DNA from 2 places in the uncultured Rossellomorea sp. genome. Region 2 is predicted to be linked to the other one. Evidence: predicted binding sites of a transcription regulator. Region 2 holds the regulator's gene; the other holds the start of a gene.
The links. The regulator LexA, encoded in region 2, represses DNA repair genes until DNA is damaged. The targets are predictions, from matches to a motif close to CGAACATATGTTCG.
Positions count from the first base shown of each region.

Region 1 (7,981 bases), 590 kb from region 2:
TCATCTTTGCATCCACATTATCGATGTAATGAAGGATTTCTGCTTCACGAATGAGTGGCGGCTTAGGACTTCCCCACTCCGCTTTCCCATGATGACTCAGTACCAGATGTTGAAGGATCATCACTTCTTCTCCTTCAATTCCAAGCTCGTCTGCAGCTTTTCCGATCTCATTCACCATGATCGAAATATGGCCAATCAGATTTCCTTCGATCGTATATGTTGTCGAGGTTGGACCTGAAAGCTCAATGACTTTCCCTAAGTCATGTAGGATCACTCCCGCATAGAGCAGATCCGAATCAAGGGAAGGATACAATCCTGCAATCGCCTTTGAAAGATCCAGCATCGAGACAACGTGATACGCAAGTCCTGATACAAATTCGTGATGGTTCTTAGTAGCCGCAGGATATTCCAGGAAAGGCTTTTGGTATTTTTTAATCAAGTGTCTTGTGATGCGTTGAATATTCGGGTTTCTCATTTCAAATATATACTGAGTGATCTTACTCGTCATTTCATCTATGCTCACCGGCGCAGTTTCCAGGAAGTCGGAAATGGCATAACCATCTGCCGGGGAAGCGGGGCGAATCTGCTTGATCTTGAGCTGATTCTTTCCACGGTAACTATGTATGTCTCCAACAACCTTTACGATCGTTTCAGGCTGATATGCCTTCTCATCCTGCTCAGAAGCATCCCAAAGCTTAGCTTCCATATCTCCACTCTTATCTTGCAGAATCAGCGTTAAGAACGGCTTTCCTGTATTTGTCGTACCTTTGGTCATTTGTTTAATTAAAAGGGGTAAATCGATTGTTTCTCCGACATTAAAATGGGTAATCCCAGACATCTCTTCTCCTCCGTCCAACTATATTAGTAGTTTAAGTATATCATATTTCAGGAGAAAACACGGATGGAAAGGGCTGGGGAGAATTTTGGTGTTGTGCCAGAATCCGTCTTTGTTGTGCCCAATTCTGGACACCCTTCGAAGGTCCGTCCCTCTCCTTTTACAACAAAAAACCGCCCCTCACCGGAGACGGTTCCAACCTAGTTCACTAATGCTCTCTTCTCTTTCTTGCTAATCCAAACCTTCGTCGCTACCAGCCCTACGAGCATAATGAATGCGCCAAAGTAGTATGGAATATGTATGTTCCATTCAAACAGCGTCCCTGCAAGTAATGGTCCAGCAACGTTCCCGAGACTGAGAAACGAGTTGTTCAGCCCCATGACAGTCCCTTGACGTTCACCCGCTAATTTTGAAATAAGGGAGTTTAACGACGGACGGAGCATGGAATTTCCGACGAAGAAAACGGCGGTTGTGATCAAAATCCCTGCAAAGCTGGTGGCAAATGTCATGATGACGAATCCCAGTGCACTGAGGAGCAAAGAGCCGGTTACGACTTTTTCTTCACCGAATCTCTTCGTTGCCCTTCCCACTCCCACTCCTTGAACGAGGGTTCCGATAATCCCGATAATCAGAATGATGATTCCCACTTGCTGCGGACCATATCCATAACGCTCAAGTGCATAGTAGCTGAAAATGGATTGGAAATTCGCCAATCCGAAGCTCATGATGAACACGAGAATCAATAGAAATCCGACAGGACTCATAACTGCATTCTTCATGGTCACAAAGCGGTTTTCACGTTTCTCGTCCGGATCGAACGTTCTTTTTTCCTTAGGATAAGATTCCGGTAATATGATGACCGAGACGATAGCTGCAATAGTGGCTGCGATCCCTGCAAATATAAATGGATAGGAGAGATTGATTTCTGCAAGCCATCCTCCGATTCCAGGCCCTATGACGATACCTAGACCCATGGCTGCACCCAGTATCCCCATCCCTTGACCTCGATTATCCTCATCTGTTACATCTGATACATAAGCCATTGCAGTTGGCATTAATGCTGAACCGAAAACACCTGCCAGTATTCTCGACAGGAATAGCATCCATAACCCTACAGCGAAGGCAAAAATGAATTCAGCTATGGCAAAGCCTATCAGGCCAATGGTGATTAATGGTTTCCTCCCGATTCGATCGGATAACCGTCCCCAAATAGGAGCAAATAAAAACTGCATAAATGCAAATACAGCCACCAACGCTCCGAGCGTTTGAGCATTGGCGTTGAATTTTTCTACGTAGAAAGGAAGAATGGGGATGACCAGCCCGATTCCGACCATGACGATAAATAAGTTAAAGCTGAGTAGTGCCAGTGGCCCCCGATTTCGTTTCCACCCTTTTGTTTTTGTCATACTATGTGTTCCTTCTTTCTAGCACTCAATTCTTTCCCATGCGACTCCTTTTCATTATCAGCCGTCATGAATGATTAAACAACTCCTTGTAGTATTGTAACGAATCCAGGAGATTTTTGCTAATTCTAATGGACAAAAAATCAGGAAGTGCGTATCGCTTCCTTTTCCATCCGCTTTAACACAATCATTTCCTCACCGGAGAACGTATTTTTAATATGAGGATGACAGGTAAAGAACAGAATTTGATGCTTCTTTGCCATTTTCCTCAGCAGCTTTAAAAATGCGTTCGTTCTCTCTCGATCAAAGTTGACTACCCCATCATCGATCAGTACCGGCAATGGGTACTTGTCGCGGAAAGATTGTATAAGGGCAAAGCGAATAGCGATGTAAAGCTGCTCTTTCGTTCCTTGACTGAGCTCAACTGCGTGAAAGACTGCACCGTCCTTCCTCTCAACCCTGATCATCTCATCTTCTTGCAAGAAAATGCGAAGATAGTGATCTTCTGTAAGCTCTCTGAAATTTTCTTCTGCAAGTTTCATCACTTTAGGCATCTTGGTTTTCTGGTAGAGATCCATTGTTTTGCTTAAGGACACTTGTGCTAACGTATACTTTGACCATTCGTAAGCAAGCTCCTGAAGCTCCGCTTTCTTGCCTTGAAACTCCTGTAGGATGCTGGAGTAACTCTTTCCTTCTTCTAACACCTTTATTTCATACGAAATGGAAGCGAGCTCTTTTTGATGAGCGGACAGCTCTGCCGAAAGCTTATCAATTCTTTGTGACACGCGTGTTAATTCTTTCCTGATTTCTTCCTGGGAATCGAACCGGAGAAATGTATCGAAAGTTCGTTTCGTCATTCGTGTTTTTATTCCACTATATTGAGCAGATAGCTCGTTTCTTTCTTCGACGTGAAGTGCTTTTTCGCGAAATTCAGCTTCGTTCAGGCAGCCAGCAGACTCAATAAGAGTTTGGCTTTCATCACGGATCTTTCTCAATTCAATGGAAAGTTTCTCTATCTCAAGAGAAAGAGGCTCGAGTTCCGATTGGATACTATTGATTATAAGCTTTCTCTTTTCAATATCCTGGGTGATCCCCTTCAGTTTTATCAGAGCCTCCTCGACTGTCGTAAACGTGAGAGAATGTCGATGGAACCATTCCTGGCAGTCTTCCTTATACTCATTCATTTTGTTGAAGACATAGGCTTGTTCTTCTTTTAAATGGATATAAGCTTCATAGTTAGAGACCGCTTCTTTCATTTTGGCAAACGCATCACGCAGCCACTTCCAGTGAAAGTCAGGAGGTAAACAAAGCTCTGATATCAAGTGGGATACTCTTTCCTCTCCTAGAACAATTTCTTTTTCTATTCCCTTCTGTTTCTCATGGAGCTTCTGAAGTTTTGCTTGCTGCTCTTCTAATGAAAGAATACGCTGCTTCCACTCGCTCCTCAGTTCCATTTGCTGCTTTAAGCTTTGCTCAGCTCTTTCGGGAGAGTTGAATTCCAACTTCCCTTCAGGCTGGAGCTCTTTTGCTCTTGCTTTTGCTTTTTGAAGGCTCCTTGATTCTTCCTGCAGATTCCCCCTGGCCTGCATGCCCATTGCTCCGACCACCATTAGGAGCAGCAGGCTGATCCCTGTAACCAGCCAATTCCCGGTCACAATTGCCCACGCACCGAACCCGGATAAAAGGAGGAGTGCTGCACCGATTAATAGGAGCTGTTGAGAAAGGGATGCCTTATTTCTGCTGAATCGTTCTTCTGCCTCTTTCACTTGCATGTTCATCCAGTGTGCCTGACCACGTGAAACTTGCCGGGAAGATTGGCTTTTCACCGTCCTTTGTAATTCCTGATACTCATCTTCTTCCATCAGTCGCTCTTCTAAGTCATCACATTTGCTTTCAATGCGGTGAAGTTCTTCTTTTTCCTCTTCGTAATGCTTATGCAAGCTATCACGTTCATGAAGGAGCTTTGATTGCTGATCTAGCGCATTTTGAATACGGTCGGACATCATTAAGCTTGTATCCAGTGACTGGATTTCCTCCATTTCAACTGTTAATCCTAATTCCCGGATCGTATCATTGATTTTACTACGCACCGTTTTCAGTTCTCTGCTCCGTTCGCTGCTTTCTTCTTTCCATTTCAGATAAAAGGATTGTTGAGACATTATCTTTTCCATAAATGGAAGGTCTTCATTTATGGAAGTATCAATTTCTTCGGATTCTAATTTGTTTTGGAGTTTTTCTTGTTTCGCCATCAAGGATTCAAGGTACGCTGATACCTGTCTTTCTTCGGTTTTAAGCTCGTTTAAGAGTTCTAATCCTTTTGCAGGAAACTCGATTGCTTCCAGCTGTGCAAGCCGCTCTTTCACTCTTTTGAAGCCAGATAGTGAGTCCCAGTTTTCATTAACCGAAACCAGGTTCTGTTTTTTTTCAGTCAGATCCGCCTTCTCTGCCTCCATGGATGAAACACGGGTTTCCAACGATTGTTGCTTTGCTATAAGCGGACGGTATTGTTCATTTTTTTCTTTTCCTTCCCTTACTTGTTTTTCAAGGGATTTTAGTTGTGTCAACACCGTATTGATCATCGGTTTTCTACCTGATTTCTTAAACAGCTGCTCCCTTTCTTTTTGCCAGTTTTGTTCCAGCTGTAAAAGCAGGTCCGTCCCTGTAGAGCCTGCAGAGAAGAGGTAACGGTTCAAGTCTTCTTTTTTGAGGCGCTGGATGTTTTGGAGTCCTTCCAGGTTGAACGAGAATATGTTTTGGTAGGTTGCTCTGTCCATATGCCCCAGCAATTGTTGAAGGGTTTCTTCTCCTTCCATTCTTCCGTCTTCGAATTGGACGGTTACATCACCTGTCGCCTTGCCCTTGATGCGCTCGATACTTACGGTACCATGACCATCCATTTGGCAAAGAATTTTCCCGCCATACTCTGTCGATGATTTCGGTTCATACCTCAGGAGTGATTGCTGCTTAGTCGGAAAACCGAATAAAATGCTATGAATGAAAGACATGATCGTTGATTTACCAGCTTCATTTTCCCCATAAAATAATTGAAGGTCCTTTAGGGAAAAACGCTTATTTTCTATTTTTCCGTATCCGTAAATATGAAGTTCGAGTAGTTTCACCTCATTCACCTCCACGTTCAGCCTTTATTTTGTAACAAGTGCTCTGTTTCTTCTATTAAAGATTTCTTCTCTTCTTCCTTTAAGGGATCCAGGAAGCGGTAAATTGTAGGGTGCTCATACAGCTCTGCCAAGGCATCCTCCCACTCTTCTTCATTCATCTCCTCCAGGGTCGCCATAACCTCCTGTTTAAACGGATCCTGTTCAATGCCCCGACTCGCTTTTGCTTGATTCCACCGTATTGAATGAATCCACTTCACCCCCTCTTGACCCTCATAATCTGACTGCAATGCTTCCAGCAGATCACCATTTTCTATTTTTCCCACCACGTCTTGAGGAAGTGACTCATCATGGTTCAGGACGACCTCTATTAGCATATCCCCGTCGTTCAGGGGTTCAAGGGCTTGCTGGATACGCTGAAACATTTCTCCAAAGCGGTGGACACCTTGGAGGGATACTGTGCATGTCTTCCACATCATGTCGTGAGTCGGAATAAAACTTAACTCTGTATGGTGTTGATCAAGCTCCACTACATAACATCCCTTCATCCCGGTTTCTTTCCTGTGCCTTCCCTGGATGTTTCCTGGGTAGACGATAAAAGGATCTTCATGTAGAATCTGTCGCTCATGAATATGCCCGAGGGCCCAGTAATGGTAATTCTTCTCCAATAATTCACTGATAGTAAAAGGAGCGTATGTTTCATGAGAAGAGTGAACACTTCCTTCGCTGCCATGAAGGATACCGATTGTATAGCGGTCCTCGGATCGTTTAGGAAAGCCTTCTATCCTTCGTTCTCTAATATGTCTGGTATCATAGCTAAATCCCACAATATCGACGGTTTCTCCACTTTGAGTGGTAACTTGCTTCACTTCGGTATCCTTGTTAAAAATATGTATATTCTCCGGCATATCGAGCTCTAATCGATAGCTTCCAAGATGATCATGATTGCCATGCACGACGTATACAGGAATGTTGTGTGCGTGCAATTGATTAAATTGCTTCAATAATTTCGCTTGCGCCCGAATACTTCGATCTTCTTCGTCAAACAGATCCCCGCTGATGATCATAAAGTCAATTTGTCTATGAATCGCTTCCCTGACCACTCTTTCAAATGAAGCGAAAGTACTATTATGAATACGTTCAAACACTTCTTTCGGTAAATGTTTAAGGCCAATAAACGGACTATCCAGATGTAAATCTGCTACATGAAAAAAACGGATTTTATCCATGAAGTTTCCTCCTCGCACTACGAATATATGTTCTAATATTCTTTCATTATATCCTAAAACCGGGGATAATTTCAGTATGTATTCACAATTTGTACGATTCACAGAGAAAGGCTGCCCCGAGCGACGGAGACAGCCTTTCGTTCCAGATTATTTTTTCGATGTTAAATCGATTGCTTTCTTAATATCTTTATAGGAATTGGACTTTCCATAAAGAAGCACTCCACCACGATACACACGTGCCCCAAATACCCCGAGAATAATGATCGTCGCAAGAAGGACCACAATCCCGATGATCGGTTCATACACCGGAAGATTCAGCATCCCTACGCGCAGGAACATCACCATCGGTGTGAAAAACGGGATATAAGATGTAATCGTGACAAAGCCCGCTTCCGGATTTCCAAGACCGAACATGGAGATGAAGAATCCGATCATGATCAGGAAGGTCATCGGCATAATCATCTGCTGCACATCTTCAATTCTACTGACAAGGGATCCCAGTAATGCTGCAAGGGTCGCATACAGGAAATATCCTAATAAGAAGAAGATGATCGCGTAGATAACGACACTCAAGGACAGAGACTCAAATCCGAATCCTTCAAAGAAGCCCCCGACTAGTTCATCTTTCTTGCGAATCATAGTAAAATAGCCTACTGCCAGGATAACGGCTAATTGAGTCAAGCCGGCGAGACCGATTCCAATGATCTTTGCAAACATTTGTTTTACCGGAGACACACTGGATATCAGAATTTCCATGACTCTCGAGCTTTTTTCTGTCGCGACCTCCATGGCCGTCATGTTAGCGTAAGCAATGACAGAGAAATAAATAAAGAACAATAGAACATACACAATGCCTCTCGCCTGACTCAGTTCTTCTTCAGACTTGGCTCCTTCGACAAGGGCTTCCTTTTCAAAAGCAACGGGACCGCTTAACAGGGCCAGTTCATCGCCTGAAAGCTCCAGTTGACTGGCAGCCAGTGAGGATTTTACATTTTGCAGGGCGATTTGCAATTCCCCTGTCACGTTAGACTCTGATAATGAATTGGATTTATAAAGAGCTTGTGGAAGTCCTTCCGGGCTTTCACTTAATACCAGTAATCCCTTTATCTCTTCAGATTCTATTTTCTTCTCGATTTCTCCGGTAGGTTGGGAGGTTGATTCCAGCTTTATATCACTATCCATGACCTCCAGCTGTTGCAGTAGCGGATCGAACATCTTACCTGTTTCGTCCTGAACTGCTACCCTACTTGTATCATCATTACTGAAGTTCGATATGACACTTTCAAAATTGGCCAGTAATACAATGGCAGCGGCTATGATGACCGTGGATATGATAAATGACTTTGCCTTTAGCTTCGACAGATAGGAGTGACCCAGGATCAAGAAGAAATTATTCAT
Region 1 is NZ_CANKZT010000002.1:129,423-137,403, reverse strand. It holds gene yhaM (3'-5' exoribonuclease YhaM) at 1-838, opposite strand, end outside; gene Q1B03_RS07605 (MFS transporter) at 1,036-2,241, opposite strand; gene Q1B03_RS07600 (AAA family ATPase) at 2,382-5,357, opposite strand; gene Q1B03_RS07595 (DNA repair exonuclease) at 5,375-6,583, opposite strand; gene Q1B03_RS07590 (ABC transporter permease) at 6,731-7,981, opposite strand; gene Q1B03_RS07585 (ABC transporter ATP-binding protein) at 7,974-7,981, opposite strand, start outside.
Region 1: Q1B03_RS07595 (DNA repair exonuclease) is a predicted target of LexA. The motif match lies at 6,604-6,617, and genes of this name have one in related genera.

Region 2 (7,981 bases):
CATAAACGCCATGAATCTGAGTAAGGATTAACAGAATTAGTTAATGAAAAGAAATGTAATTGAATAGGATGATAAGAGAGGCTTTTTTTACGTCCCTCACTTACAATGCTACAAACTAGTTTTTAACAGCTATATAATGATGAACCTGTTGTAACATAAACGAAGCAAAACACTCCGTATTTCTTTTTATTTCTCGGGAAAGCGCAGGAATAGACAGAATTCTTCATATTTGTCGAAAAAATAGGTGAAGTATAGGCGTTTGTCACCCTAAAATCCTCAGGAGCGTATACTGTCTTTAGAATAGTGAGGTGAAACCTTTGGATCAACCAATGAGAATGAAAAATAATGGTCAAATCAGCATTGTATTGAATTCTCAAAAACGGAGTTCAGTACGAGATACGTTGAGGCATGAATCTCTTCCTCAGTCTCTCCCTCAAGAGCATGTCGCTTTAAAAGAAATAGAAGAAGAACTCGGATCTCTTGTGGGAATGGAAGAAATGAAAAAAATGGTGAAAGAAATTTATGCATGGATATATGTCAATAAGAAACGTGAAGCAATGGGGTTGAAAGCAGGAAAACAAGCACTTCATATGATGTTCAAAGGAAACCCCGGTACAGGTAAGACGACCGTAGCAAGAATCATTGGAAAACTGTTCTTGAAAATGAATGTACTTTCTAAAGGACATTTAATAGAAGCAGAGAGAGCTGATCTGGTCGGTGAATATATTGGACACACAGCTCAAAAAACAAGAGACCTTGTCAAAAAAGCCCTAGGAGGCATTTTATTTATTGATGAAGCGTATTCTCTCGGCAGAGGCGGAGAAAAGGATTTCGGGAAAGAAGCGATTGATACACTTGTCAAACATATGGAAGATAAGCAGCATGAATTTATCTTGATTCTGGCAGGATATTCGAGGGAAATGGATCACTTTCTCACCTTGAATCCAGGACTGCAATCACGATTTCCTCTCGTATTTCATTTTCCTGATTATTCAGTTGATCAGCTGATGGAAATTGGCAGAAGGATGTTAGAAGAGAAGGAGTATTTATTAAGTCACGATGCAGAAAGAAAGATAAGGGAGCATCTTCATTCAGCTAAAAATACACTATCTCCCATGGCATTTTCAAATGGAAGATATGTACGGAATGTATTAGAAAAGTCAATCCGTGCTCAGGCAATGCGCCTCCTAATGGAAAATTGCTATGATCGACATGATTTATTAACCATTCGCAGCAATGATCTGGTGTTTAACAAAGCTTCTTCTGAATGACCATACTTAGTAAACAATAAGAATCTAAGAATCTATGAAAAAAATGCATTCATAAAAGAATGCATTTTTTCATTAAACATGTGCTCTTAAGCTCCTATTCGGCAACCTCCATTTATATAAGTAGGAAAGTACTCGCAACGTCGTGGTAATGATGAATAAAGAGTACAGTTCAAAGGCTGAATGGACAATTCCCAGTCCAATGGCCGCTCCACAAAGAACCGCCCACACAGCATAAATCTCTGATCGAAGCACTAACGGTTTCCGGCCGGCAAGAAGATCGCGAATGATTCCACCGCCGCTTCCCGTCAATACGGCTGCCACAATGACAGCACTTATCGGGTGATTCATTTCAGAAGCGTATAGTGCTCCTTGGATGGCGAAGGCTGATAGACCTATTGCATCAAAGAAATTCCCCCATTTTCTCCAATGCTTAAGGAGATTATTAGGGAAAAGAAAAACGGCTGTTATAGATAGAAGGGCTATCTGAAATAACATGCCTTGTTCCCACAGAGCGGAAACAGGGACGCCGATCAATAAGTTCCGAATGGCACCTCCACCAAATGCTGTGACAATTCCTAATATATAAACACCAAGTATATCGTATTCCTCTTCCATGGCAATGATAGCTCCTGAAATAGCAAAAGCAATGGTACCAATAATGCTCAATACTTCCCATGTCATACACATTCCTCCTAACCCTATTACAATATGCTACATGCCAGTATGTAGAATGTGAGCGATGTTTTGTTTATTCAAACATACTGATTTTAACACGTTTGCACTTAATTGCAACCATTTTTCATTACCTTTTACATAGAGTTTACGAGACGAATTTGGTATGATGAAAATGATAATGAAACGTACAGAAAGAAGGATGTTTATTGAAGAATGAAGTGAAGGAAAAAGTCATTCTTGTTGGGTGTCAACTGGAGGAAGAAGACTTGCGTTTTCAGTATAGTCTAGACGAGCTTGAAGAGTTGACGGAAACGGCTCAAGGTCAGGTTGTGGCTATATTAACTCAAAAGCGGGATCGCGTTCATCCTGGTACATATATAGGAAAAGGTAAAGTGGAAGAGCTGGCCCTTTTAGAAGAACAATTAGAACCGGATATTATCATTTTTAATGGTGAACTATCTCCGAGTCAAATCAGGAATTTATCAAAAGATTTAAATGCAAGGGTGATTGATCGTACTCAGCTGATCCTGGATATTTTCGCTGGGCGCGCCCGTTCAAGAGAAGGGAAATTACAAGTAGAACTTGCTCAACTTCAATACCTTCTTCCTCGATTAATCGGTCAAGGGGCGTCTCTCTCAAGGTTGGGAGGAGGAATTGGTACAAGAGGGCCGGGTGAAACAAAGCTGGAAAGTGACCGTCGTCATATTCATCGCAGAATTGATGACATTAAGAAACAACTGCAGATCATAGTTGAACACAGAGAAAGGTATCGTGAACGGAGAAAGCGTAACAAAGCCTTTCAAATAGCATTGGTCGGCTATACAAACGCAGGCAAATCGACTTTGTTTAATAGAATCTCATTAGCAGATTCTTATGAAGAGAATCAACTCTTTGCTACATTGGACCCGATGACAAGGAAGATGCCCTTGCCCAGCGGATACACGGCATTACTTACGGATACTGTCGGATTTATCCAAGATCTCCCGACTACATTAGTAGCGGCGTTTCGCTCTACGCTGGAAGAGGTAAAGGAAGCGGATCTTCTTCTCCATGTTGTGGATAGTTCAAATCCGGATTACAGTCAGCACGAAAAGACCGTTCAAGCTTTATTAGAAGACTTGGACATGAATGGACTGCCTCAGCTAACGGTATACAATAAGAAAGATGTAATGGACCCTGACTTTGTTCCGAGTAGTGAATGGGATCATATAATGATCAGTGCCTTAAACGAACACGATCGCGGGCAGCTTTTATTAAAAATAGAAGAAATCGTGAAAAAACATATGACATCTTATCATGTATTCATTCCAGCGAGTGAAGGGAAGGCCCTTTCACAATTAAAGAATGAAACCATCTTAAGAAAACTGGAATTTATAGAGGAAAGCCAGGTTTATGAATTGACGGGCTATCACTTGGAAGATCATCCAATCGCAGGAAACATCAAGAAATTTCAAAGGTAGAAGGGAAACAAAAATCTCATGTATGAACAATTAGTGCACGGAACCATTCTAAAGCCACTGGTAACAAAAGTTGAAGCAAGCATTAAAGAAATTCATAAACAAATAGAAGAAAGAGCGGAAAAAAACCAGTTTAATGTACTTAGATCTTTTCAAAAGCATCGTGTAAGTGATTCTCATTTTATTCCTTCCACAGGATATGGGTATGATGATGCAGGGAGAGACACATTAGAAAGTATTTATGCAGATGTATTTGGGGGAGAAGCGGGACTGGTGAGACCTCAGATCATATCAGGCACTCATGCAATCTCAATCGCCTTATTTGGTGTACTTCGACCTGGGGACGAACTGGTGTATATAACGGGAAAACCATATGATACGTTAGAAGAAATTGTTGGTATTCGCGGAGAAGGGACCGGTTCTCTGAAAGACTTTCAGATTGGCTATCAAAGTGTTGATTTACTCGAATCAGGAAAAATCGATTTTGAAAAAGTGGCTAAAACGATTTCTTCCAAGACAAAAATGGTAGGGATACAGCGGTCTAAAGGATATGCCAATAGACCTTCATTTACTCTAGATGAAATCAAAGAAATGATTGATTTCGTTAAAGAAATTAACCCTGAAATCGTCGTCTTTGTAGATAATTGCTACGGAGAATTTGTTGAAGAAAGAGAGCCTTGTCACGTAGGTGCAGACTTAATGGCCGGTTCCCTTATTAAAAATCCTGGTGGCGGCCTTGCTAAAACAGGAGGATATATCGTTGGGAAAAAAGGATACGTAGATGCATGTTCATATCGAATGACCTCACCTGGCATAGGGGCCGAGGCCGGGGCATCTCTTTACAGTTTGCAAGAAATGTATCAAGGCTTCTTTTTGGCGCCACATGTGGTGGCACAGTCATTAAAGGGTGCCGTCTTCACATCCGCTTTCTTAACGGAGCTTGGCATGGATACAAATCCAAGTCCTTATGCACAACGAACAGATTTAATCCAGTCGGTACAATTCAATGACAGAGATAAGATGGTTGCATTTTGTCAGGCAATCCAGTTTGCATCCCCTATAAATTCTCATTTCACTCCATATCCCAACTATATGCCTGGCTATGAAGATGACGTCATTATGGCCGCAGGAACATTCATACAAGGTTCCAGCATTGAATTATCTGCAGACGGACCGATAAGACCACCTTACGTAGCGTATGTCCAAGGGGGGTTAACTTACGCCCATGTAAAAATCGCCGTTTGCATAGCAGTAGATAATTTGATTGAAAAAGGTTTAATCACTGTTGCGAACGGATAATAAAGTAGTAATTGGATAGTCTAATTTTGACTATCCCTTTCTTTTGATTTCTTATGTAAGAAAATCTAACATATGATTGACAGATCTCCTTACATTACATATAATAAGGTCAAGAAGGAAAGAAAAGGAGGAATCAAGATGAGCGGAAGTGAAATTCGTCGAACGATGGCATTATTTCCTATTAGTATTGTCATGCAGCTCACGGACTTAACGGCTCGTCAGATTCGCTACTATGAAGAGCATCAGCTGATCAACCCTGCACGTACTGAGGGGAATCGCAGGCTCTTTTCCTTGAATGACATTGATAAGTTATTGGAAGTAAAGGATCTGTTAGATCAAGGCATCAACATGGCTGGGATTAAGAAGATATTTGCTGTATCCAGTCATAATGAAAGTAAAGTGGTATCTGACGTAAGTAATGAAAAGGAAGAAAAAGCACGACAAGATCTATCTGATGACGAGCTGCGTAAATTACTCCGAAATGAATTGATGCATTCTGGTCGATTTACTAAAGCATCTTTGCGTCAAGGTGACATGTCTCGCTTTTTTCATTAAATAAAACCTTTAATAATCTTGAGGAGGAAATACGTAAATGGCAAAGTATACTAGAGAAGATGTTCTAAGATTAGCGAATGAAGAAGGTGTAAAGTTCATTCGACTGCAATTCACTGACATTCTGGGGACGATTAAGAACGTAGAAATCCCTCTGAGTCAACTTGAAAAGGCATTAGATAACAAGATGATGTTTGACGGATCTTCAATTGAAGGATTCGTTCGTATCGAAGAATCAGATATGTACCTATTCCCTGATTTAGATACTTGGTTAGTATTCCCATGGACAGCTGAAAAAGGAAAAGTAGCCCGTCTAATCTGTGATATCTACAATCCAGATGGCACTCCATTCGAAGGAGATCCGCGTAACAACTTAAAGCGCATCTTAAGCCAAATGGAAGAGCTGGGGTTTACTGACTTCAATCTAGGACCTGAGCCAGAATTCTTCCTCTTTAAATTAGACGTAAACGGTGAGCCGACATTAGAATTAAACGATAACGGTGGTTATTTCGATTTAGCTCCTACAGATTTAGGGGAGAACTGCCGTCGTGATATCGCATTAGAACTAGAAGAAATGGGCTTTGAAATCGAAGCATCTCACCACGAAGTTGCTCCTGGTCAACATGAGATCGACTTTAAATATGCAAGTGCATTAAGAGCATGTGATGATATCCAAACATTTAAACTAGTAGTTAAAACGATTGCACGTAAGCATGGTTTGCACGCTACATTCATGCCAAAACCACTATTTGGTGTAAATGGATCAGGAATGCACTGTAACATGTCCCTATTCAAAAATGGGGAAAACTCTTTCTTTGATGAAAAGGGAGATTTGCAATTAAGCGATACAGCTCGTCAATTCCTTGCAGGTATCATTAAACATGCCACTGACTTTACAGCGATCACGAACCCGACTGTAAACTCATACAAACGTTTAGTACCTGGATATGAAGCTCCTTGTTATGTTGCATGGTCTGCTCGTAACCGCAGCCCATTAATCCGTATCCCTGCTTCTCGTGGATTAAGCACACGTGTAGAAGTTCGTAGTGTTGACCCGGCGGCTAACCCATACCTGGCGATGGCTGTATTACTGGCAGCTGGATTAGATGGAATCAAAAATAATCTTCCAGCTCCTAAGCCAATCGACCGCAACATTTATGTCATGGACAAAAAAGAGCGTGAAGAAGCAGGAATCGTAGATCTTCCAGCAACATTACACGCTGCATTAGAAAACCTTAAAACAAATGAAGTAATCGTTAAATCCCTTGGAGAACACATCTTCGAACACTTCGTTGAAGCGAAAGAAATCGAATGGGATATGTTCCGTACACAAGTACACCCATGGGAGCGCGAGCAATACATTCAAATGTATTAATCCTTAAACAGTGGGTCGTAGCAAAAACGCTACGACCCACTGCTTTTTTATTCTTTAATAGTCTTCCAAATTACATAAAAAATTAAGCCGCTATTAAACATAGCGGCTTAAACCTATTAATGTACTTGACGATAAACTCCGACAACTTTTCCTAAAATGGATACATTTCGTAAAATGATCGGATCCATTGTTGAATTCTCTGGTTGTAATCGAACATAATCCTTTTCTTTAAAGAAACGTTTTACAGTCGCTTCATCTTCCTCGGTCATCGCTACGACGATATCTCCATTGTTCGCTGTTTGCTGCTGACGCACGATAACGAAATCCCCATCCAAGATCCCGGCTTCTATCATACTATCACCCATGATTTCCAGCATGAAGACCTGTTCATCAGAAGGTGCCATACGCTCAGGCAGTGGAAAGAATTCTTCTACATTCTCGACAGCAGTGATGGGTTGACCTGCTGTAACCTTACCGATTAAAGGAACGTTCACAACTCGCTGGCGTGGAATCGTATCCTCTTCAAGATTTAAAATTTCGATGGCTCTTGGTTTGGTGGGATCCCGGCGAATGAGGCCTTTACTCTCTAACCTGGCCAGATGTCCGTGTACGGTGGAACTAGAAGCAAGACCAACGGCTTCCCCGATTTCCCGGACGGAAGGTGGATATCCTTTTTCTCTTACTGCAATTTTAATATATTCTAGTATGTCTTGCTGTCTTTTAGACAATTTTGTCATGTTCACGCACCTCTATTATAGATCTTATGTTCCCATTATAGCATGTCTTTCCAGCTGATACAAACATAAGTTCGAATTTCTGTTGACACCAAACGAATGTTCGTATTACAATAAAAATAACAAAACAGAACAAACATTCGTATGGAGGTATTTTTTATGTTATCACACATTTGGAATCGTTTCTCTTACATTATTATATTATTTGTTTTAGCGCTTTTTTCTGCAGCCTATTTACTATTTGTCATGGCAGATCAACCGTCTTATCAAAGTATCACCGTTCAGGATGGAGACACGCTCTGGACTATTGCCAAACAATATAATGAAGAATACTCTATGACAGTGGAAGAATTTATCGCTTGGGTAGGAGAGGAAAATAATCTCACATCATTCTCGATCAAGCCCGGTGAATCACTTGTGTTACCTATAGAAAATCCGACATTATCCACCCATTCAGATTATGAATTGGTAATGAACGAAGAATAGAGGGATAGAAGATGAAGGCAGTAATTTACTGCAGAGTAAGTACAAAGAAAGACACACAGGAAACATCTTTGGAACGTCAAGAAGAGGAATTAGTGAAATTAGCACAAGAACACCAATACGAAGTGGCTGCTA
Region 2 is NZ_CANKZT010000002.1:715,130-723,110, forward strand. It holds gene spoVK (stage V sporulation protein K) at 318-1,271, shown strand; gene Q1B03_RS10475 (trimeric intracellular cation channel family protein) at 1,344-1,952, opposite strand; gene hflX (GTPase HflX) at 2,153-3,406, shown strand; gene Q1B03_RS10485 (methionine gamma-lyase family protein) at 3,425-4,702, shown strand; gene Q1B03_RS10490 (MerR family transcriptional regulator) at 4,841-5,257, shown strand; gene glnA (type I glutamate--ammonia ligase) at 5,295-6,629, shown strand; gene lexA (transcriptional repressor LexA) at 6,746-7,366, opposite strand; gene Q1B03_RS10505 (LysM peptidoglycan-binding domain-containing protein) at 7,523-7,849, shown strand; gene Q1B03_RS10510 (recombinase family protein) at 7,861-7,981, shown strand, end outside.